One region of the Streptomyces sp. NBC_01275 genome, then DNA from elsewhere that is predicted to be linked to it. Evidence: riboswitches for the same ligand, from Rfam matches in the RefSeq annotation. Region 1 holds a riboswitch; each other region holds the start of a gene.

Region 1 (5,012 bases):
GCAGGCCGAAGTGCGCGGCGATCGGTCGGTCGCCGGCGTAGAGGACGGAGAGCGTGCCGGCGCACTCGGGAGCGCGTGTCTCGTGGAGCAGGTTCACGAGCCGGGTGATCCACTCCTGCGCGAACCGGTCCCGGCGGCCGGTCCTGCGGTACTGCGCGGACTTCCACGCCATGAGCGTGCGCAGTGCGGCCGGGTCGCGTTCGTCGAACACGAACCGCAGGTCGCCGACCTGGCGGCCGAGCCGGCGCTCCTTGGCGAGGGTCGTCTTCAGGAACTTCGGCGACTGGGCGCGCAGTACGGACTCGTAGGTCTCGTACCCCTTTGCCACGTCGATGACGTAGGAGGCGTACTCCGCGGCGGTGTGGCGGGCGAACAGCCCTTGTTCCGCCTCCAGGTTGTCGAAGGCGAAGCTCGACAGGGAGCACGCCCGCATCAGTTCCTCGGCGTTCAGACCGAGTCCCGGGCTCAGTACGGCGCCCTGCGCGTCCGAGACGCCGTACGCGAGGGCCTGGCCCTGGCCGAGCGGGCCCCGCTCATGGGGCAGGAAGCCGACCGGCTCGCGCCCCTCGTACACCACCGCCACCCGCGCGCGTGCCCGCACGCGGCCCACTGTGTCGGTGAACTCCGGTTCCATGAAGGGGTTGCGCGGCAGCGTCGACGCGGCGCGCAGCGCGCGCCACCGCTCCCTCTCCCCCTCGCCGAGGCCTTCCGGCCTCAGCACACGAATGCGCCCACTGCTCAACCTGACCCCCCGATCAAGTCCCCCTGGACACCTGGACGGTACCGCTCCATCAGGGCGTCGCGGTAGGTAGCGTCGCATGTTGTTGCCAACTGGTGCAGAGGCCTTTAACCGTCCGCTACCCGGCGATGTGTCAGAAAGCTGTTTCTTTTAAAGGGGAGTTGGCAGAACCGGACAGGACCTGGCCGTCGTCCGGTTCGCGTCGAACCCGTGGGGCGTGGGATCCGTATTCTCTGATCATGGCCGCACCCATCGCATATGCCCCGCGCACCGCGTACTCGCTCATCGCCACCGACCTGGACGGAACGCTGCTCCGCGGCGACGACACCTTCTCCGACCGGTCGCTCGACGTGCTCGCGCGGGTGAGGGCGGCCGGCGCCTGCCATCTGGTCGTGACCGGACGGCCGGCGCCCCGGGTCCGCCCGCTGCTGGACAACCTGCGCGGCGGCGGGCTCGCGGTGTGCGGACAGGGCGCGCAGTTGTACGACGCCGGCGCGGACCGTCTGCTGTGGTCGGTCACCCTGGACCGGGAACTCGCCGAGACCGCGCTCGGCAAGATCGAGGCCGAGGTCGGGCAGGTGTACGCGGCCGTCGACCAGGACGGCGTCGACGGGCTGACGCTCATCGAGCCGGGCTATCTGATGCCGCACCCGACGCTGCCCGCGCTGCGCGTCGGCTCGCGCGACGACCTGTGGTGCGAGCCGATCAGCAAGGTGCTGCTGCGCCATCCCGGGCTGTCCGACGACGAGTTGGCGGCCACCGCCCGCTCGGTGGTCGGCTCGCTGGCCACCGTGACCATGTCGGGTCCCGGCACGGTCGAGCTCCAGCCCTGCGGCATCACCAAGGCGACGGGGCTGGCCCTGGCCGCCGAGCACCTCGGTCTGCGGCCCGAGGACACCCTCGCCTTCGGCGACATGCCGAACGACATCCCGATGTTCGACTGGGCCGCCCACGGCGTCGCGATGGCCAACGCCCACCCCGAGCTCAAGGCGGTGGCCGACGAGGTGACGACGTCGAACGAGGACGACGGCGTGGCCATCGTCCTCGAACGGTTGTTTGCTTAAGGCTCCGCGGCTCCGCGGCTTTGCGGATCCGCTGACGACTTCGCACGGAAGCAGCGGAAGCAGCGGAAGCGGGTGTCAGTACGCGCCGAAGACGTTGTCGATCGAGCCGTACCGCGCGGCCGCGTAGTTGCAGGCGGCGGTGATGTTCGCTACCGGGTCGTACGGGTTGAAGGATGTGCCCGCCACGTGGTAGGCGAGGAAGGTCGGGTCGATGACCTGGAGCAGGCCCTTGGACGGGGTGCCCGCGGCCGCGTTGGAGTCCCAGAGGTTGACTGCGTTCGGGTTGCCCGACGACTCGCGCATGACGTTGCGGTAGATGCCGTTGTACGTGCCCGGGATGCCCTTCTGGGCCATGATCGCGAGCGACTCGCGGATCCAGCCGTCGAGGTTGTTGGTGTACCCGGCGGTCGTGACGGTCGCGGCGGTGGTCGCCGTCGTGGCGGCGGAGGCGCTGGTCGCGCCGATGAGCGGGAGGGCGAGCACGGCCGCACCGGTGCCGGCGACGGCGAGGGTGCGGAAGAGACGGTTGCGGCGCGGCTGAGCGGCAGCGGGCATGACGAAGTTCCTCTCCTTCGCCTGCGAGGTGAGCTGTCGGGTTCGGGCGGGAGCTGCCCGGCCGCGCCCTGACGGACACGACTTCACCCCAAGCCGTACCGGTATGTCCGAATCAACCGTAAAAACTGGAGATGTCGAAAATATTCAGTACGGCGACTTACCTGGTTCCCCCGCTCCTGCCGAGCGTTCTAGTAGGTGGTCCGGGCGGCGGCAGGATTCGGCGTCCGCCCGACAGGCCGGGAACGTATGCGAGAGCACATGTCCGGAACAAGTACCGGATTCACAGATCAGCCCTATTGACCTTGGTCTGGGGCGTATGGGGTGCTTGATCCTTTGGTACTGCAAAGCTTCAACTGGCGTTTGCGGCACGGCGGGAACCGGGGGAGGCTCGGTAGGGGTGGAGGCGGTGCGGGGCGGGTACGCGTGACTCAACTCACCACGGGGCGCAAGAGTGGTAAATCGGTCAATAAACTCAAGTCATAGTTAATTGGTCGAGCGGGTGGACGTGGGGGCTGTCGGTGATCGAAACGTGACCGGATACGCTGACTTGAGTGAGCCTTGAGTGAGCGCAGAGACCTATCGACAAACCGCGTAATCGCCCGTAGACACCAGCAGACAGGAGACCCCTCGTGACCGTCGTCGAGCCGTTCGGGCTGAGCGTGCGGGACCAGGTTCTGGAAGCCGATGTCCAGGCCGGGTTGGCGGCTGTCGAGGAGGGCTTGCTCGAGGCAACCAAGAGTGAGGTTCCGTTCATCACGGAGGCGGCCCAGCACCTGCTGCGGGCGGGCGGGAAGCGGTTCCGTCCCCTGCTCGTGATGCTCGCGGCGCGGTTCGGCGACCCGTACGCGCCGGGGATCGTGCCGTCCGCGGTGGTCGTGGAACTGACCCATCTGGCCACGCTGTACCACGACGACGTGATGGACGAGGCCGAGGTGCGGCGGGGGGTGCCGAGCGCGAACACCCGCTGGGGCAACTCGGTCGCCGTGCTCACCGGCGACTTCCTCTTCGCCCGTGCCTCGCACATCCTGGCCGACCTCGGGCCCGAGGCGGTGCGGGTGCAGGCCGAGGCGTTCGAGCGGCTGGTCACCGGACAGATCCTGGAGACCGCGGGGCCGGTGGACGGCCGCGACCCCGTGGAGCACTACCTGGACGTCCTCGGCGGCAAGACCGGCTCGCTGGTGGCGGTGTCCTGCCGGTTCGGCGCGATGATGTCGGGCGCCGACGAGACGGTCGTGGACGTGCTGACCCAGTACGGGGAGCGGCTCGGGGTCGCCTTCCAGCTGGCGGACGACGTCCTGGACATCGCGTCCGACTCCCATGAGTCCGGCAAGACGCCGGGCACGGACCTGCGCGAGGGCGTCCCGACCCTCCCGGTGCTACGACTGCGGGAGCGGGCCGCGCGGCTGGAACTCCCGGAGGACATCGCCCTGTGCGAGCTCCTGGACTCCGACCTCGGCGACGACGCCAAGCTCGCGGAGGCGGTGGCCGCCTTCCGGGCCCACCCCGCGCTGGAGCAGGCCCGCCGGGACACGGTCCGGTACGCGAAGGACGCCCGCGCCGCGTTGGCGCCGTTGCCGGAGTGCGACGCGAAGGCGGCGCTGCTGGAACTCTGCGACGCGGTGGTCCACCGAGCCGGCTGACCGGTCCGGTCACGACCGGGCCGGCCCGGGCCTGCCCCGGCGGGGACTTCGTCCCCCCGCGCCCGGCGCCTCCGGAGCTCCTCACCCTGTGCTTCCGGACCTCCGCGCCCGGCGTCTCCGGACCTCCGCACCCTGTGCCCGCCCCCTACGGGTCGACCGCCCAACTCCGCCGCCATGTCATACCGCAGGCGTACGCGGAGTTGAGTCCTCGGTCTGACGCTTCCTCCGGTGGGATTTGGTGAGATGGGAATCGCGGAAAACACCACTCCTCACCGATTCGGGTGAGAATGGCGGCTCGGGGTGGGGACGTTCAACGTGAGATGACCGGCCGCCGCCGACGACGGAGGTAAGGCACACATGGCACCGAACGCATCCGACGACAGCACGACCGCCGGGGAGGTCGACGACCTGCGCGCCGGTCGGCGCAAGGCCGTACGGTACGTCGTCCCGGTCACCGTCGTGGGCATCGCGGCGGCGACGATCGGGCTCGTCCCGGCGCTCGCCGACTCCGGCGACCCCGACCTGCCGAAGATCACCGCGCAGCAGCTCCTCGACAAGATCGCCGCGTCGGACGTACAGCAGCTGTCCGGCACCGTGAAGATCACCACCGATCTGGGTCTGCCCGACCTCGGCGGCCTGGAGAGCGGGCTGCTCTCCGGGGTCGCCCAGCAGGGCGGTGACGGATCGTCCGCCGACCCGTCCGCCAAGCTCACCGAACTGGCCTCCGGCACGCACACCCTGCGCGTCGCCGCCGACGGCCCGGACCGGCAGAAGCTCTCCCTTCTGGAGAACGCAGCCGAGTACAGCGTCATCCACAACGGCAAGGACGTGTGGGGGTACGACAGCGCCTCCAACGAGGTCTACCACTCCACCGTCGACGAGAGCGCGGACAACGGCGGGGACAGGACCGGGAAGGACGCCGACCCCGTTCCGGCCACGCCCAAGGAGCTCACCGAGGACGCCCTGAAGGCGGTCGACGACACGACCTCCGTGACCGTCGACGGCACCGTCCAG
Region 2 (5,012 bases), 1.2 Mb from region 1:
TCTTCGTCCGCTCGGCCAGGTCGGTCATACGCAGCTGACGCTCCGGCGTCTCGGAGAGATTGGCGAGGATGGAGTAGTACAGGTGGGGCATGCCGGCGTCCTGCTGGAGCTGTCGGTCGATCGCGTCCTCCAGGAGGTGCGTCGCGGCGATGTACGCGCGCCAGGCGCGCTGCTCCTCGGGGGTGAGCCAGCGGGTCGTCATGCCACCCAGTGTAGGTTTGTTTCAAACTTGAACCAAGACCCTGCCGTCGTTCCTGGAGAGCCGCGCCGATGTCGTACCCGTACCTGTACCCGTACGTCCTGCTGTCCGCCGCCGTCTCCCTCGACGGCTACCTCGACGACACCTCCCCCGAGCGCCTGCTGCTCTCCAGCCCCGCCGACTTCGACCGGGTCGACGAGGTGCGGGCCGGCGTCGACGCGATCCTCGTCGGCGCCGGCACCATCCGCGCCGACAACCCCCGGCTGCTGGTGAACTCCCCCGAGCGGCGCACCGTACGGGTGGCGGCCGGGAAGGCGGAGTACCCCCTGAAGGTCACCGTCAGCGGCTCCGGCGACCTCGACCCGGCGGCGAAGTTCTGGCACACGGGCGGCGAGAAGGTCGTGTACACGACCGAGAAGGGCGCGGTCCGGGCCCGGTCGCTGGGGCTCGCCGCCGATGTCGTCCCCCTCGGCCCCGAACTGGACTGGCGGCGGCTCCTCGAGCACCTCCACGCCGAGCGCGGCGTACGCCGGCTCATGGTCGAGGGCGGCGGAACCATCCACACCCAATTGCTCCAGCAGGGCCTCGCCGACGAACTCCAGCTCGTCCTCGCCCCGCTCCTCGTGGGCGACCCGGACGCGCCCCGCCTCTTCGGCCCGGGCGGCTACCAGGGCGGACGCCTGCGCCTGACCGAGACCCGGCGGATCGAGGACGTGGTCCTCATGCGCTACGAGCCCACCGCCCCCGGCGCCGGCCCGCTCCCCTCCGCGGCCGACCGCCGCTGGCTGGCCCTGGCCTGCGATCTCGCGGCCGAGTGTCCTCCCTCGCGGACCGCCTTCAGCGTCGGCGCGGTGATCGTGGCCGCCGACGGCACGGAGCTGGCGCGCGGCCACTCCCGGGAGGCCGGCGACCCGGTCGTGCACGCCGAGGAGGCCGCCCTCGCCAAGCTCGACCCCGCCGACCCCCGGCTGCCCGGCGCCACCGTCTACAGCAGCCTGGAGCCCTGCGCGCACCGCTCCTCCCGCCCCACCCCCTGCGCCCGTCTCATCCTCGACGCGGGCGTGCGCCGGGTCGTCACGGCCTGGCGGGAGCCCAACACCTTCGTCACGGAGGCGGACGGCACCGGGCTCCTCGCGGCCGAGGGCGTCGACGTCGTCGTACTCCCGGAATACGAGGAGCGGGCGCAGGTGGCGAACCTGCACCTGAGCGGGTGATACAGTTAAGTCAACAACGACGCGGGGTGGAGCAGCTCGGTAGCTCGCTGGGCTCATAACCCAGAGGTCGCAGGTTCAAATCCTGTCCCCGCTACTGAAGGCCGAGGGCCGGAATCCGAAAGGGTTCCGGCCCTCGGTTTGTTTGCCTTCCTCATGTCGTCACCCCTCGTGACCGCTCGACCGCCCTGCGCATAACAGCTGAGTCACCATCAAAACGCGTGTGACTGCTGAAGCGTTCCCGAGGTGAGGTCAACTCGCCCGTTTTTCACCGGTCATGGCCTGAAAGTCCAGGCCATGAATGTTGTTGATCAAGGGGAACAGCTTGGAAACCCACCCCTAGGTCTATTAACGTTCGATAACGCAGCGCGGTCGTCCCAGCCGACACAAGAGTCGGCTCCGTGCGCACTGCCGAATCCCGCAAGGGAACCGGGGAACCACCACCTTGGGGTGAATCTCGCGGAAGCCGCCGTGTGGCAACGGCCGGTATACGCGCGTAGGAGACCTTCCCGCTCCGAACCCGTCAGCTAACCCGGTAGGCGACGGAAGGAAAGGAGTACGCCCGCGTGGCGTCCAACCCGCCTGCCCCAGAAGCCCCGTTCGTGCCGGGCCAGCGTTCCCCCGAGACCTTCGGCTTCGGCACCTACCGCACCGACGAGGGCCCCTGGGAGGAATGGAACCCCACCGCGGAGTCCGTTCGCCCGGTACGCGGCAAGCACCGCGTCGCCAAGCAGCGCGGCGGCGGGTTCGCCCGCAGCTCCACCGTCCTCGGCGTCGGCGTCATAGCCGCCGTCAGCGCGGGCGGCATGGCCAGCGCCAACACCGGCAAGGCGCCGGTCTCCATCTCCATGCCCGACCTCCCCTCGGTGGGCGGCCTTCTCACGGAGGACGACGCCCCCCCGGAGCCCGCGCCCGCCCTCAGCAGCTTCGGCACCGAGTCCGACGACACCGCCCAGGGCGGCGCCGCCGACGCCGGCGAGGCGCTGCGCAGCCGGATCATGGCGCAGGCCGAGTCGCAGCAGACGCAGATCGAGGCGAAGGCCAAGGTCGCCGCCGCCAAGGCAGAGGCCGCCGCGACCGCCAAGGCCGAGAAGGAAGCCAAGGCCAAGGCCGCGGCCGCGAAGGAGAAGGCGGAAGCGGAGGCCAAGAAGAAGGCCGAGGCCGCGCGCCTGGCCGAGCTGGCCAAGCAGTACACGCTGCCGACCTCCTCGTACACCATCACCTCGACCTTCGGTCAGGCCGGCTCGCTCTGGTCGTCCGGGTACCACACCGGCCTCGACTTCGCCGCGCCCACGGGCACCCTCATCAAGGCCGTCCACAGCGGGACCGTCACCGAGGCGGGCTGGGCCGGTTCCTACGGCTACCGCACCATCCTGACTCTGGACGACGGAACCGAGCTGTGGTTCTGCCACCAGTCGTCGATCAGCGTCAGTGTCGGCCAGAAGGTCGGCACGGGCGACGTCATCGGCCGCGTCGGCGCCACCGGGAACGTCACCGGCGCCCACCTCCACCTCGAGGTCCACCCGAACGGCAGCGCCGACGGCATCGACCCCATGTCCTGGCTGCGGAGCAAGGGCCTCAACCCCTGACCCGTAAGGGTCTCCCCCGCCCGTTGGAACCCCGGCAGCCCTGACGACACCCCCCCGACGTCAGGGCTGCCGGTTCCGTCTGCCGGTCCCCTCGTGCTGTTCACACGTTCTTCGTACAGTGCACGGAATGGGCCTCTCCGGCACGGCGTTGATCCAAAGCATGACTTCTCTTCGCCAGCTCGGCTCCTCCGACCTCAAGGTCTTCCCGCTCTCCCTCGGCGGCAACGTCTTCGGCTGGACCGCCGACGAGGCCGCCTCCCTCGCCGTCCTCGACGCCTACGCGGACGCCGGCGGCAACTTCATCGACACCGCCGACTCCTACTCGGCGTGGATCGAGGGCCATCAGGGCGGTGAGTCCGAGACCGTCATCGGCAAGTGGATCAAGGCGCGCGGCAACCGCGACGACATCGTGATCGCCACCAAGGTCAGCCAGCACCCCGAGTTCCCGGGCCTGACCGCCGCGAACATCAAGGCCGCCGCCGACGCATCCCTGCGTCGCCTGGACACCGACCGCATCGACCTCTACTACACCCACTTCGACAAGCCCGAGGTCCCGGTCGAGGAGATCGTCGGCGCGCTGGACGACCTGGTGAAGGCGGGCAAGGTGCGGCACATCGCGGCCTCCAACATCTCCCCGGAGCGGCTGCGGGCGTCCCTGGAGTTCTCCGACCGCGAGGGCCTGGCCCGCTACGTCGCCCTCCAGCCCCACTACAACCTGGTCTCACGCGACACCTACGAGGGCGAGCTGCAGGACCTCGCCGCCGCCTCCGGCCTCGCCGCCGTCCCGTACTACGCGCTGGCCTCCGGCTTCCTCACCGGCAAGTACCGGCCCGGTACGACGGTGGAGAGCCCGCGGGCCTCCGGCGCGGCCAAGCACCTCGACTCCGAGCGGGGCCAGAAGGTCCTCACCGCCCTGGACGAGATCGCCCAGGCCCACGACACCCAGGTCGCCACGGTGGCCCTGGCCTGGCTCGCGGCCCAGCCGACGATCGCCGCGCCGATCGCGTCCGCCCGTACGGTCGAGCAGCTGCCGGCGCTGCTGGGCGTGGCGGAGCTGGAGCTGACGCAGGCCGAACTCGAGAAGTTGACGGAGGCGTCGGCGTAGCGGTCCGTACGACCAGCTGCATCCCCTACGACTGGTAGGGGTTGTAGCTGGGGTGCTGCGCCGCCGGATATCCGTACCCGTACCCGTACCCGTACCCGTAGCCGTACCCGTAGCCCTGTCCGGGGCCAGGGCCGGGTCCCTGCGCCGGGTCGTGCACCCCGTGCGGCCCAGGAGCCCCGTGCATCCCGTGCGGTCCAGGAGCCCCGTGCATCCCGTGCGTCCCGTACACCGCCCCGTACACCGGCCAGGGCGTCGCCGGCACAGCCACCCGTACCGGTGGAGCCGTCATCCACGCTGCATGGTCCAGCGCGGGCCGCGCCAGCTCCCTGCGGCGCCACAGCTCGTTCAGCAACTCCCGTTCCCGTACGACGAAGTCGGCGTCGGCCCGCCCCTGTCGCCCGCGGTGCCGCAGAAACGCCAGGGAGGTCGCGTACGCCTCGTACTGCGCCACCGCCTGCGCCGCCGGCCGGCCCAGGCGCTGCTGGGCGTACTCGCGGGCCAGCCGCCGTGCCCGCATCGAGCCCAGCGCGTACGGCTCGGCCGGGCTGAGCCAGCCGGCGGCCGTGTAGGCGGGCAGCTCCTCGCGCACGGTGCGCAGCTCACGTTGGCGCGTCCACACCACCAGCCAGGTCAGCAGCCCGAACGCGGGCACCATGAACGCCCCGTACACCGCGAAGAACCCGAACTCGCCGAACGTCGAGGAGCCGTTCCACAGGGCGTGCATGCCCATCGCCAGGAGCAGCCCGGACAGCGGGAGCAGGACGTGCCGCAGGCGCAGGCGGTTCCCGGAGAGCGCGGCGACGCCGAAGCCGATGCCGGTCAGGACCGTGAACAGGGGGTGCGCGAACGGCGACATGATCACGCGGACGAAGAAGGTCGCGGCGGTGACGGAGGCGATGCCGCTGTCG
Region 3 (5,012 bases), 230 kb from region 1:
ATGGACGTACTCATCCATCTCTTCGTCGGCCTGCACATCGTCGGCATCGCCGCGCTCCTGGGCGGCTTCCTCACCCAGCTGAAGGCGATGGGTCAGGGCACGGCGCGCTTCGTGCCCGCGATGCTGCACGGCGCGGCGACGATGCTGGTCACCGGCGTGATCCTGGTCGGTCTCAACCAGGCGGACGACCAGCATGTCAACAACATCAAGATCGGCGTGAAGCTGGCCCTGCTGATCGTGATCCTCGGCCTCGTCTATGTGAAGCGGGACGACGAGAAGGTGGAGAAGCCCCTGTTCGGCCTGGTCGGGCTGCTGACCGTGGTGAACATCTTCATCGCGGTGCTCTGGACCTGACGGACGCGCCGCCTTCGCCGCCCCGGACCGCCGCGAGCGCCCCGACGGCGACCGTCAGCCACGCCGCCACCGCGACCCACAGCAGCACCCGCCCCGGCCCCTTCAGCCATGGCACGTCGACGGCCGCGGCCACGGAGAGCGTCGCCGTCGCCGTCATCCCCATCGGGAACACGGTCGCCCAGCGGCACACGTCGTAGTACGGCCGCGGCCACCGCACCTCGGCGGCCAGGAGGACGGCGTAACAGACCAGGTCGAGCACCAGCAGTGCGACGGTCACCGAGCGCAGGACGCCCCGGTCGTCGGCGTTCCACAGGTACAGGCCCCCGCCCTCGGCGTCGAGTAGCGTCGCCCCGGCGAGCGCCGAGATGGCGAGCGCGCCGCCCGCCACCCACTGGTCCCCGGCGCCCTCGGCGATCTGCCGCCGGTCGAAGCGGGCCAGCGCGAGGCAGTAGAGCACCAGCCCCAGCCAGAACAGCACGAGCGCGGTGTGCGCGAGCCAGGCCGTCGCCTCCGCCCGGGCGAGGGCGGCGGCCAGCACGGCGAGCCCCTGCGTGGCTACACAGCACAGGAACACCGCCCCGCGCATACGCCGCCGCCAGTGCCGTACGACGACCGCCAGCAGCACCGGCCACAGCGCCGCCGCCAGTGCCAGCAGCGCCTCCGCGAGGGACTGCCGGCCGAGGGCCGAGACACGCGTGCCGAGGACCGTCGTCGCGGCCACGGCGGTGAGCGCCCCCGGCGTCCCGGCCTCCGCCAGCCACCGCTCACGCTCCCACAACAGCCGTACGACGAAGTCCGCGCCCAGCGCCAGCCACGCTGCGCCGGCCAGCGCCAGGGAGATGCGGGACAGGGCCTCGTGGCCCGTCAGCCGCAGGCCCACCGACAGGATCGCGGTCGCCAGCACGGCGGCGCCGGCCGCCGGGGGACGCTGCGCCCGCCGGACGCGGAGCAGGAGGCGGTGGGGGGAGAAGACGGGCATGCGGCTGATGCTAAAGAGGACGCTGCGGCATACGAGGGGCACACGCGAGGGGTGGGAAAACGCGGAAGACGCACCTCTACGCGCGCGTGCCCTCAGGTAACCGTCTACGCGCGCGTGCCTTCGGGAACCCGCCGGTGCCCGCGCGTGCCCTCAGGCCGGCCGCACCACGCTGTGGATGCCCGACTCGCCGTCGTAGTAGATCGACTCCTCGCGGACGTAGCCGCCGGGCTTCGGGGCGTGGATCATCATGCCGTTGCCGATGTAGACGCCGACCTGGCTGACGTCGTCGTAGAAGAAGACCAGGTCACCGGGTTGCGCGTCGGTGAGAGAGATGCCGGCGCCGGCGTTGGCCTGGTCGTAGGCGGTGCGCGGGAGGGTGACGCCCGCGGCCTTCCAGGCGGCCTGGGTGAGCCCGGAGCAGTCGTAGGAGTCGGGTCCGGTCGCGCCCCACACGTACGGCTTGCCGATCTGCGCGCGGGCGAAGGCGAGCGCCTTCTCGGCCTTGGTGGTGTACGAGGAGTCGGCGGGGGCGGGGGCAGGGGCGGGCGTGCCCGTACTCGTGCCAGTGCCAGTGCCAGTGCCAGTGCCAGTGCCAGTGCCAGTGCCAGCGCCCGTGCTCACGCCCGCGCCCGCGCTCGTCGAGTCGGCGCTCTCCCGCTGCGCGGCGGCCTGTTCCGCCGCCGCCTGCCGCTGCGCCAGCTCCGCCGCCTGCCGCTGCGCCAGCTCCGCCGCCTGGCGTGCGGCCTCCTCCTGTTTCTGCTGCTCGATCGCCGCGAGCCGCGCCTTCTCCTGGGTCGCCAGCTGGGACAGCAGCACGCGCGCGTCGCCGAGCTTCTTCTGGACGGTGGACTTGGCAGCCTTGAGGTCGCTCTGCGTGTCGGTCAGCGCCTCGAGGCTCGGCTGGGTCTGGTCGACGTAGTGCTGCGGGGTGTCCGCGGGCAGGAAGGTCGCCGTGTCGGGCGCGGAGACGCCGGTGCGGTACTGGGCGGCGGCGAAGGAACCCTGCTGCTCCCGTGTCTCGTTGAGTTTCTGGGTGCGCTGCGCGACGTCGTCGAGGAGGCCGTCGGCGCGCCGGCGCTGCTTGGTCGTCTTCTCCTTGGCGGCGTTGTGGTTCTCGGTCGTCGACTCCGCCCGACGGTAGAGGTCGTCGACCTTCTTCTCGACCTCCTCCAGACTCGGCGCGCCGTCGCCGGAGGGGGCGGCGTTCGCCGTCTGGGAGAGCAGGGCGACGGAGGTGAGGGCGGCAGTGGCGAGAGCGGGGGGACGGGTGCCTGCTGCGCGCGTGCCCATGAGGCGTGGCTTGCGGTGCTGCGACGCCAAGGGAGGCGACTCCTTCCGTGATCCGCCTACCGGGTTGGCTCGGGTTCGGGCGGGTGGTTCGGAAGGGTTGCCCTACGGCCCGTCCTTGAGCGGAAGGCAGGCCGACTCACCCAGAGTCACGGTGGGTTCCCGGCTCCGGCTGCCGCGAGGGGGCGCGCCGGACTCGGCGGAAGGCCGCGCGGCCCGGCGACGTTCGCCGGTGGGGGTCGTACGGCCTGCTCGAAACGGTAACCAACTCGTGTGGCTCGTGTGAAGGTTGGTGGGTGATATGCCCGATACATTTTCGTGACCTTCGACGAAAGCCGGGTAAGCGGTCACGGTTGGTGATAAGGCCACCTCGGAAGGTGAGGGGGGATGTTTTCGGGACGGCGGCCGGTTGTCAGTGCGGCCCTCTAAACTCGGAGAGCGATGAGCAGCCTCTTTGACGACAGCTTCCTGGCGGACCTCCAGGGCCCTCGCGGCCACGAGGGGGAGCCCCCGCCGCCGCCCGAGGACGATCACGTACCGGAGCAGGTTCCGGACGATCTGTTCGGCGGGAAGTTCGACGTGCCTCCGGACCGGGACGCCTACTACCGCGACGGCGCCCCGCGCCCGGCGATCGACGCGGCCGCGCTCCTGGAGGGGCTGAACGACAACCAGCGCGCGGCCGTCGTCCACGCCGGCGCCCCGCTGCTCATCGTCGCCGGCGCAGGCTCCGGCAAGACGCGCGTGCTGACCCACCGCATCGCCCATCTGCTCGCCGAGCGCAGCGTCCACCCGGGCCAGATCCTCGCGATCACCTTCACCAACAAGGCCGCGGGCGAGATGAAGGAGCGCGTCGAGCAGCTCGTCGGCCCGCGTGCGAACGCGATGTGGGTGATGACCTTCCACAGCGCGTGCGTGCGCATCCTGCGGCGCGAGTCGAAGAAGCTCGGCTTCACCTCCTCCTTCTCGATCTACGACGCGGCCGACTCCAAGCGTCTGATGGCCCTGGTCTGCCGTGACCTGGACCTCGACCCCAAGCGCTTCCCGCCCAAGTCCTTCAGCGCCAAGATCAGCAACCTGAAGAACGAGCTGATCGACGAGGAGGACTTCGCCGCCCAGGCCGGCGACGGCTTCGAGAAGACCCTCGCCCAGGCCTACGCCATGTACCAGTCCCGTCTCCGCGAGGCGAACGCCCTCGACTTCGACGACCTGATCATGACGACGGTCAATCTGCTGCGCGCCTTCCCGGACGTCGCCGAGCACTACCGCCGCCGCTTCCGCCATGTCCTCGTCGACGAGTACCAGGACACCAACCACGCCCAGTACTCCCTCGTGCGGGAACTGGTCGGCAGCGCGGAGCACCCGGTCGACGTACCGCCCAGCGAGCACGACGTGCCGCCCGCCGAGCTGTGCGTCGTCGGTGACGCAGACCAGTCGATCTACGCCTTCCGGGGCGCGACGATCCGCAACATCCTCCAGTTCGAGGAGGACTACCCGGACGCGACGACGATCCTCCTCGAGCAGAACTACCGCTCCACGCAGACGATTCTGAGTGCCGCCAACGCGGTCATCGAGCGCAACGAGTCCCGCCGCCCGAAGAACCTGTGGACCAACGCGGGCGCGGGCGCGCGCATCACCGGCTATGTCGCCGACACCGAGCACGACGAGGCCCAGTTCGTCGCCGAGGAGATAGACCGTCTCACCGACGCGGGCGACGCGAAGGCCGGCGACGTCGCGGTCTTCTACCGTACGAACGCCCAGTCCCGTGTCTTCGAAGAGATCTTCATCCGCGTAGGCCTGCCCTACAAGGTCGTCGGCGGCGTCCGTTTCTACGAGCGCAAGGAGGTCCGGGACGTCCTGGCCTACCTGCGCGTGCTCGCCAACCCGGAGGACTCGGTCCCGCTGCGTCGCATCCTCAACGTGCCCAAGCGCGGCATCGGCGAGCGCGCCGAGGCGATGATCGACGCCCTGTCCCAGCGCGAGAAGATCAGCTTCCCGCAGGCTTTGAAGCGCGTCGACGAGGCGTACGGCATGGCCGCGCGGTCGACGAACGCCGTCAAGCGGTTCAACACGCTGATGGAGGACCTCCGTACGATCGTCGAGTCCGGGGCCGGCCCGGCGACCGTGCTCCAAGCGATCTTCGAACACACCGGTTATCTGGCCGAGTTGCAGAACTCGACGGACCCACAGGACGAGACCCGCATCGAGAACCTTCAGGAACTCGCCTCTGTGGCCCTGGAGTTCGAGCAGGAGTCCGGGGAGGGGGAGGGCGAGAGCGAGACGCCCGCCGGGCTCGCCGCCTTCCTGGAGCGGGTCGCCCTGGTCGCCGACTCCGACCAGATCCCCGACGAGGAGCAGGACGGCTCGGGCGTCATCACGCTCATGACCCTGCACA
Region 4 (5,012 bases), 1.5 Mb from region 1:
GAGCTCGCCCGGTTCGCCGAGGAGGGCCCCACGGCCGAGGAGATGGAGCGCGCCCAGGCCCAGTTGGAGCGCGAGTGGCTGGACCGGCTCGGCACGGTCGCCGGCCGCGCGGACGAACTGTGCCGGTTCGCCGTCCTGTTCGGCGACCCGCAGCTCGCCCTGACCGCCGTCCAGCGGGTCCTGGACATCACGCCCGAGGAGGTGCGGGAGGTCGCCAAGGCCCGACTGCGCCCCGACAACCGCGCGGTGCTCGTCTACGAGCCGACCGCCGCCGAAGCCCCCGCCGACCAGGACGAGAACGAGGAGGCGGCGCAGTGACCGAGCTCGCCACGATGGACTTCCACCCCCAGCCCCAGGCGGGCGAGGCCAGGCCGTGGGCGTTCCCGGCGCCCGAGCGCGCCGCGCTGGACAACGGCCTGACGGTCCTGCACTGCCACCGCCCCGGCCAGCAGGTCGTCGCCGTCGAGGTCCTCCTCGACGCGCCCTTGGACGCCGAGCCGGCCGGCCTCGACGGCGTCGCCACGATCATGGCGCGGGCCTTCTCCGAGGGCACCGACAAGCACTCCGCCGAGGAGTTCGCCGCCGAGCTGGAGCGCTGCGGCGCCACCCTCGACATGCACGCCGACCACCCCGGCGTCCGCCTCAGCCTCGAAGTCCCGGCCTCGCGCCTGGCCAAGGCGCTCGGCCTGCTCGCCGACGCCCTCAGGGCGCCCGCGTTCGCCGACAGCGAGATCGAGCGCCTCGTCCGCAACCGCCTGGACGAGATCCCGCACGAGCTGGCCAACCCCTCCCGGCGCGCCGCCAAGGAGCTCTCCAAGGAGCTGTTCCCGGCCACCGCGCGCATGTCGCGCCCCCGCCAGGGCACCGCGGAGACCGTCGAGAAGATCGACGCCGCGGCCGTACGCGCCTTCTACGAGAGGCACGTTCGCCCGTCCACGGCCACCGCCGTGGTCGTCGGCGACCTCACCGGCATCGAGCTGGAGGCGCTCCTCGGCGACACGCTGGGCGCCTGGACGGGCTCCTCGGCCCAGCCGCGGCCGGTGCCGCCGGTGACCGCCGACGACACCGGACGGGTCGTCATCGTGGACCGCCCCGGCGCCGTCCAGACGCAGGTGCTGATCGGCCGGATCGGCGCCGACCGGCACGACCGCGTGTGGCCCGCCCAGGTCCTCGGCACGTACTGCCTCGGCGGCACCCTCACCTCCCGCCTGGACCGCGTCCTGCGCGAGGAGAAGGGCTACACCTACGGCGTGCGGGCGTTCGGGCAGGTCCTGCGGTCCGCGCCGGACGGCACGGGCGCCGCGATGCTCGCCATCAGCGGCTCCGTCGACACCCCGAACACCGGTCCCGCCCTGGACGACCTCTGGAAGGTGCTGCGCACCCTCGCCGCCGAGGGACTGACCGACGCCGAACGCGACGTGGCCGTGCAGAACCTGGTCGGTGTGGCGCCGCTGAAGTACGAGACCGCCGCAGCCGTCGCCGGCACGCTGGCCGACCAGGTCGAGCAGTACCTGCCCGACGACTTCCAGGCGACGCTGTACCGGCAACTCGCCGCGACCGGCACGGTGGAGGCCACCGCGGCGGCCGTGAGCGCCTTCCCCGTGGACCGTCTGGTGACCGTCCTCGTCGGCGACGCCGCGCAGATCAAGGAGCCGGTCGAGGCGCTCGGTCTCGGCGAAGTGAAGGTCGTCGCCGCGGAGTAGGCCGAAGCGGCGGCACGCGCGTGTGGGGCCCTGGTCGACGGAAGCGTCACCAGGGCCCTCAGATGTCCGAATTGGGGCGGAGGTTGCCCGTCTGCCCTGTGGGATGCGCTACAAAACCCGTCATCGGCTTGGGGATGGGGAGCCGCCCCGCTTAGCTTCGTCCGGGCTGTTCGTCAGGCAGTGCGCCGCATCCGCGGCAGCGGACAGTCATCGCCGAGTCCCCGCATGGCGCGAGCCAGGGGAGCCGGGGACCCTCCCTCCTGTCGCCGCGTTCGCGGCTGGAGGGGCCCAGAAGTCCCTGGGGTGAATCGGACGCCCGCGCAGGTCGCGAGGGCGCCCGTAGGAGACCTTCCTGCTCCGAACCCGTCAGCTAACCCGGTAGGCGAGAGGGAAGGAAAGGACACCCCCGACTTCATGGCGTTCACCTGCGCCCCCGGGAAGCACCGTCGGCCCAGCCGGATGAAGCGCACCACCGCCCGCGCGGCGGGCGTCGCGGCGCTCACCACCACCGGCGTCGTCGCCACCGTCGCCTCCCCGGCCCTCGCGGCCGAGCCCACCCCCGAGCAGACCGGGCTGATCCCCGTCGTCACCGCCGGCGAAGCCGTCGCCGAGCAGATCGACGACCAGGTCGCCGTGCAGATGAAGGCCGCCTACGAGGAGGCCGCGCGCGAGGCGGCCGCCAAGAAGGCCGTGGAGGAGCGCGAGGCACGCGTGCGTGCGGCCCGTGAGGCCGAGCGCAAGCGGCTCAACGCCTTCGTGCTGCCGATCACCGGCTCCTACGTCTCCACCGGCTACCACGCCAGCAGTTCGCTGTGGTCCTCCGGCAGCCACACCGGCATCGACTTCCACGCCGCGAGCGGCACTTCGGTGCACGCGGTCGGCCTGGGCACCGTCGTCGAGGCCGGCTGGGGAGGGTCGTACGGCAATCAGGTGGTCGTCAAGATGAACGACGGCACGTACACCCAGTACGGCCATCTGTCGTCCATCGGCGTCTCGGTGGGCCAGCAGGTCACCCCCGGCCAGCAGATCGGCCTGTCCGGCGCGACCGGCAACGTCACCGGCCCGCATCTGCACTTCGAGGCCCGCACGACGGCGGAGTACGGCTCGGACATCGACCCCGTCGCCTACCTCCGCACGCACGGCGTGAACCTCTGACGACGTTCGGCGACAGATCGTCGAGCCCCGGCCCCCGTGGCCGGGGCTTTCGTCGTTTCCGAGGCCCTGCTGTCCAAAAAATATCCCTGGATTCCGGCCCGCCATCGGAAATTCCCGCTCATTGCAATAGAGTCACTGAACACGTCAATCGTCGACGTTTCACGGGGATTAAGGCGGAGGTCCGTCATGCGTATTCCGGCGCACTCGGTGTGCACGGCCATCCGGGACGACATCGTCGCGGGTGTCTACGAGCGCGGCAGCCGCCTCACCGAGGAACTCCTCGCCCGCCGCTACGGCGTTTCCCGCGTTCCGGTCAGAGAGGCGCTGCGCACGCTGGAGGCGGAGGGCTTCGTCGTGACGCGGCGGCACGCGGGCGCGTGCGTCGCCGAGCCGACCGAGCAGGAGGCCGCCGACCTGCTGGAGATGCGCATGCTGCTGGAGCCGCTCGGCGCCTCCCGGGCCGCCCAGCGCCGCACCGAGGCCCATCTCAAGGTGCTGCGCGGGCTCGTCCGGCTGGGCCAGGAACGCGCCCGGAGGGGCAACAGCGAGGATCTGCGCTCGCTGGGCAGCTGGTTCCACGAGACGCTCGCCCAGGCCTCCGGCAGCCACGCCCTGACGTCGACGCTGACCCAGCTGCGCCACAAGATCGCCTGGATGTACGCGATCGAGGCGCCGGCCAACCCCGTGGAGTCCTGGGCGGAGCACGGCGCGATCGTGGACGCGGTGGCGCGCGGCGACGGGGAGCGTGCGCGGGCGATCACGGCGCTGCACACCGAGCGCGCGACGGCCGCGCACCGGCTGCGCTTTTCCGCCGGAGCCGACCGCCAGGACCGTGTGAGGACTTCGCAACATCCCGTAAACATGACGGGCCTGCGTCATTAACACGAGGGCCGTATACAAAGAGAAGATAATTCGCGGGGCGCTATTTATGCTGCCCGTTGAAGGGAAATGCAAAGGGCCCGCCCGATAATTCGGACGAGCCCTTCGGAGTTGCGGCGCGATGTCTTTGAGGTCAAGGCCGCCGCAACCGTCGATTTCCCGCTCAGACGGTCTCGGGGAGTTCCTCGAGACCCTCGGCGACCAGCTTCGCCAGTCGGTCGAGCGACGCGTCCGCGCCCTCGGCCTCGGAGGCGAGGACGATCTCCTCGCCGCCCTGGGCGCCCAGGCCGAGAACGGCCAGCATGGAGGCCGCGTTGACGGGGTTGCCGTCGGCCTTGGCGATCGTCACCGGGATGCCTGCGGCCGTGGCGGCCCGGACGAAGATGGAAGCGGGGCGGGCGTGAAGGCCCTCGGCCCAGCCGACGTTGACGCGGCGCTCAGCCATGTGATGCTGCCCTTCGGTGTTCAGGTTGTCTAGACCAGTGTTCCACACGTGAAGCGTGTGAGGGAGGGTCCGTGTGAACCGTCCCGGTGTGGTCGTCGGATCGCGGCCTCGATCCGACGTCCGTCCTCCACAGACTGCCTCGCGCCGTTGTCGTACGCGAGCCGTACTCTGGGCCCCATGCAGAGCGCGTCGGACCGGCACGAGTACCCCGCCCACTGGGAGGCCGACGTGGTGCTGCGCGACGGCGGCACCGCACGCATCCGCCCCATCACCGTCGATGACGCCGAGCGCCTGGTCAGCTTCTATGAGCAGGTCTCGGACGAGTCGAAGTACTACCGCTTCTTCGCGCCCTACCCGCGCCTGTCCGCAAAGGACGTCCACCGCTTCACGCACCACGACTTTGTGGACAGGGTGGGACTCGCGGCCACGGTCGGCGGCGAGTTCATCGCCACCGTACGCTATGACCGGATTGGTGCCGACGGCATGGCCGCCTCCGCGCCCGCCGACGAGGCCGAGGTCGCCTTTCTCGTGCAGGACGCCCACCAGGGGCGCGGTGTCGCCTCCGCCCTCCTCGAGCACATCGCGGCCGTCGCGCGCGAGCGGGACATCCGCCGGTTCGCCGCCGAGGTGCTCCCCGCCAACAACAAGATGATCAAGGTGTTCACGGACGCCGGATACACCCAGCAGCGCCACTTCGAGGACGGCGTGGTCCGCCTGGAGTTCGACCTCGAACCCACCGAGCGCTCCCTCGCCGTGCAGCGCGCGCGGGAGCAGCGCGCCGAGGCGCACTCCGTAGGGCGGCTGCTCGCGCCCGGCTCCGTCGCCGTCGT

What was found. A riboswitch is a leader RNA that binds a small molecule or an ion and turns the genes downstream of it on or off. The one in region 1 is predicted to bind cyclic di-AMP.
Positions count from the first base shown of each region.
Region 2: it holds a riboswitch for cyclic di-AMP, as region 1 does, so the genes downstream of both, OG562_RS19940 (M23 family metallopeptidase) here and OG562_RS25415 (transglycosylase SLT domain-containing protein) in region 1, are expected to answer to the same signal.
Region 3: it holds a riboswitch for cyclic di-AMP, as region 1 does, so the genes downstream of both, OG562_RS26520 (C40 family peptidase) here and OG562_RS25415 (transglycosylase SLT domain-containing protein) in region 1, are expected to answer to the same signal.
Region 4: it holds a riboswitch for cyclic di-AMP, as region 1 does, so the genes downstream of both, OG562_RS32025 (M23 family metallopeptidase) here and OG562_RS25415 (transglycosylase SLT domain-containing protein) in region 1, are expected to answer to the same signal.

Region 1 is NZ_JAPEOZ010000001.1:5,749,180-5,754,191, forward strand. Features, by position in the region: gene OG562_RS25405 (GNAT family N-acetyltransferase) at 1-721, opposite strand, end outside; gene OG562_RS25410 (HAD family hydrolase) at 979-1,803, shown strand; gene OG562_RS25415 (transglycosylase SLT domain-containing protein) at 1,879-2,358, opposite strand; cyclic di-AMP (ydaO/yuaA leader) riboswitch at 2,364-2,591, opposite strand; gene OG562_RS25420 (polyprenyl synthetase family protein) at 2,988-3,998, shown strand; gene OG562_RS25425 (DUF2092 domain-containing protein) at 4,356-5,012, shown strand, end outside.
Region 2 is NZ_JAPEOZ010000001.1:4,555,836-4,560,847, reverse strand. Features, by position in the region: gene OG562_RS19955 (MarR family winged helix-turn-helix transcriptional regulator) at 1-202, opposite strand, end outside; gene OG562_RS19950 (dihydrofolate reductase family protein) at 271-1,413, shown strand; tRNA gene OG562_RS19945 (tRNA-Met) at 1,434-1,507, shown strand; cyclic di-AMP (ydaO/yuaA leader) riboswitch at 1,810-1,969, shown strand; gene OG562_RS19940 (M23 family metallopeptidase) at 1,977-2,999, shown strand; gene OG562_RS19935 (aldo/keto reductase) at 3,160-4,104, shown strand; gene OG562_RS19930 (PrsW family intramembrane metalloprotease) at 4,130-5,012, opposite strand, start outside.
Region 3 is NZ_JAPEOZ010000001.1:5,976,845-5,981,856, forward strand. Features, by position in the region: gene OG562_RS26510 (hypothetical protein) at 1-354, shown strand; gene OG562_RS26515 (tellurite resistance/C4-dicarboxylate transporter family protein) at 332-1,333, opposite strand; gene OG562_RS26520 (C40 family peptidase) at 1,484-2,623, opposite strand; cyclic di-AMP (ydaO/yuaA leader) riboswitch at 2,661-2,832, opposite strand; gene pcrA (DNA helicase PcrA) at 3,062-5,012, shown strand, end outside.
Region 4 is NZ_JAPEOZ010000001.1:7,213,126-7,218,137, forward strand. Features, by position in the region: gene OG562_RS32015 (pitrilysin family protein) at 1-318, shown strand, start outside; gene OG562_RS32020 (pitrilysin family protein) at 315-1,703, shown strand; cyclic di-AMP (ydaO/yuaA leader) riboswitch at 1,905-2,103, shown strand; gene OG562_RS32025 (M23 family metallopeptidase) at 2,118-2,858, shown strand; gene OG562_RS32030 (GntR family transcriptional regulator) at 3,045-3,740, shown strand; gene OG562_RS32035 (HPr family phosphocarrier protein) at 3,901-4,182, opposite strand; gene OG562_RS32040 (bifunctional GNAT family N-acetyltransferase/acetate--CoA ligase family protein) at 4,360-5,012, shown strand, end outside.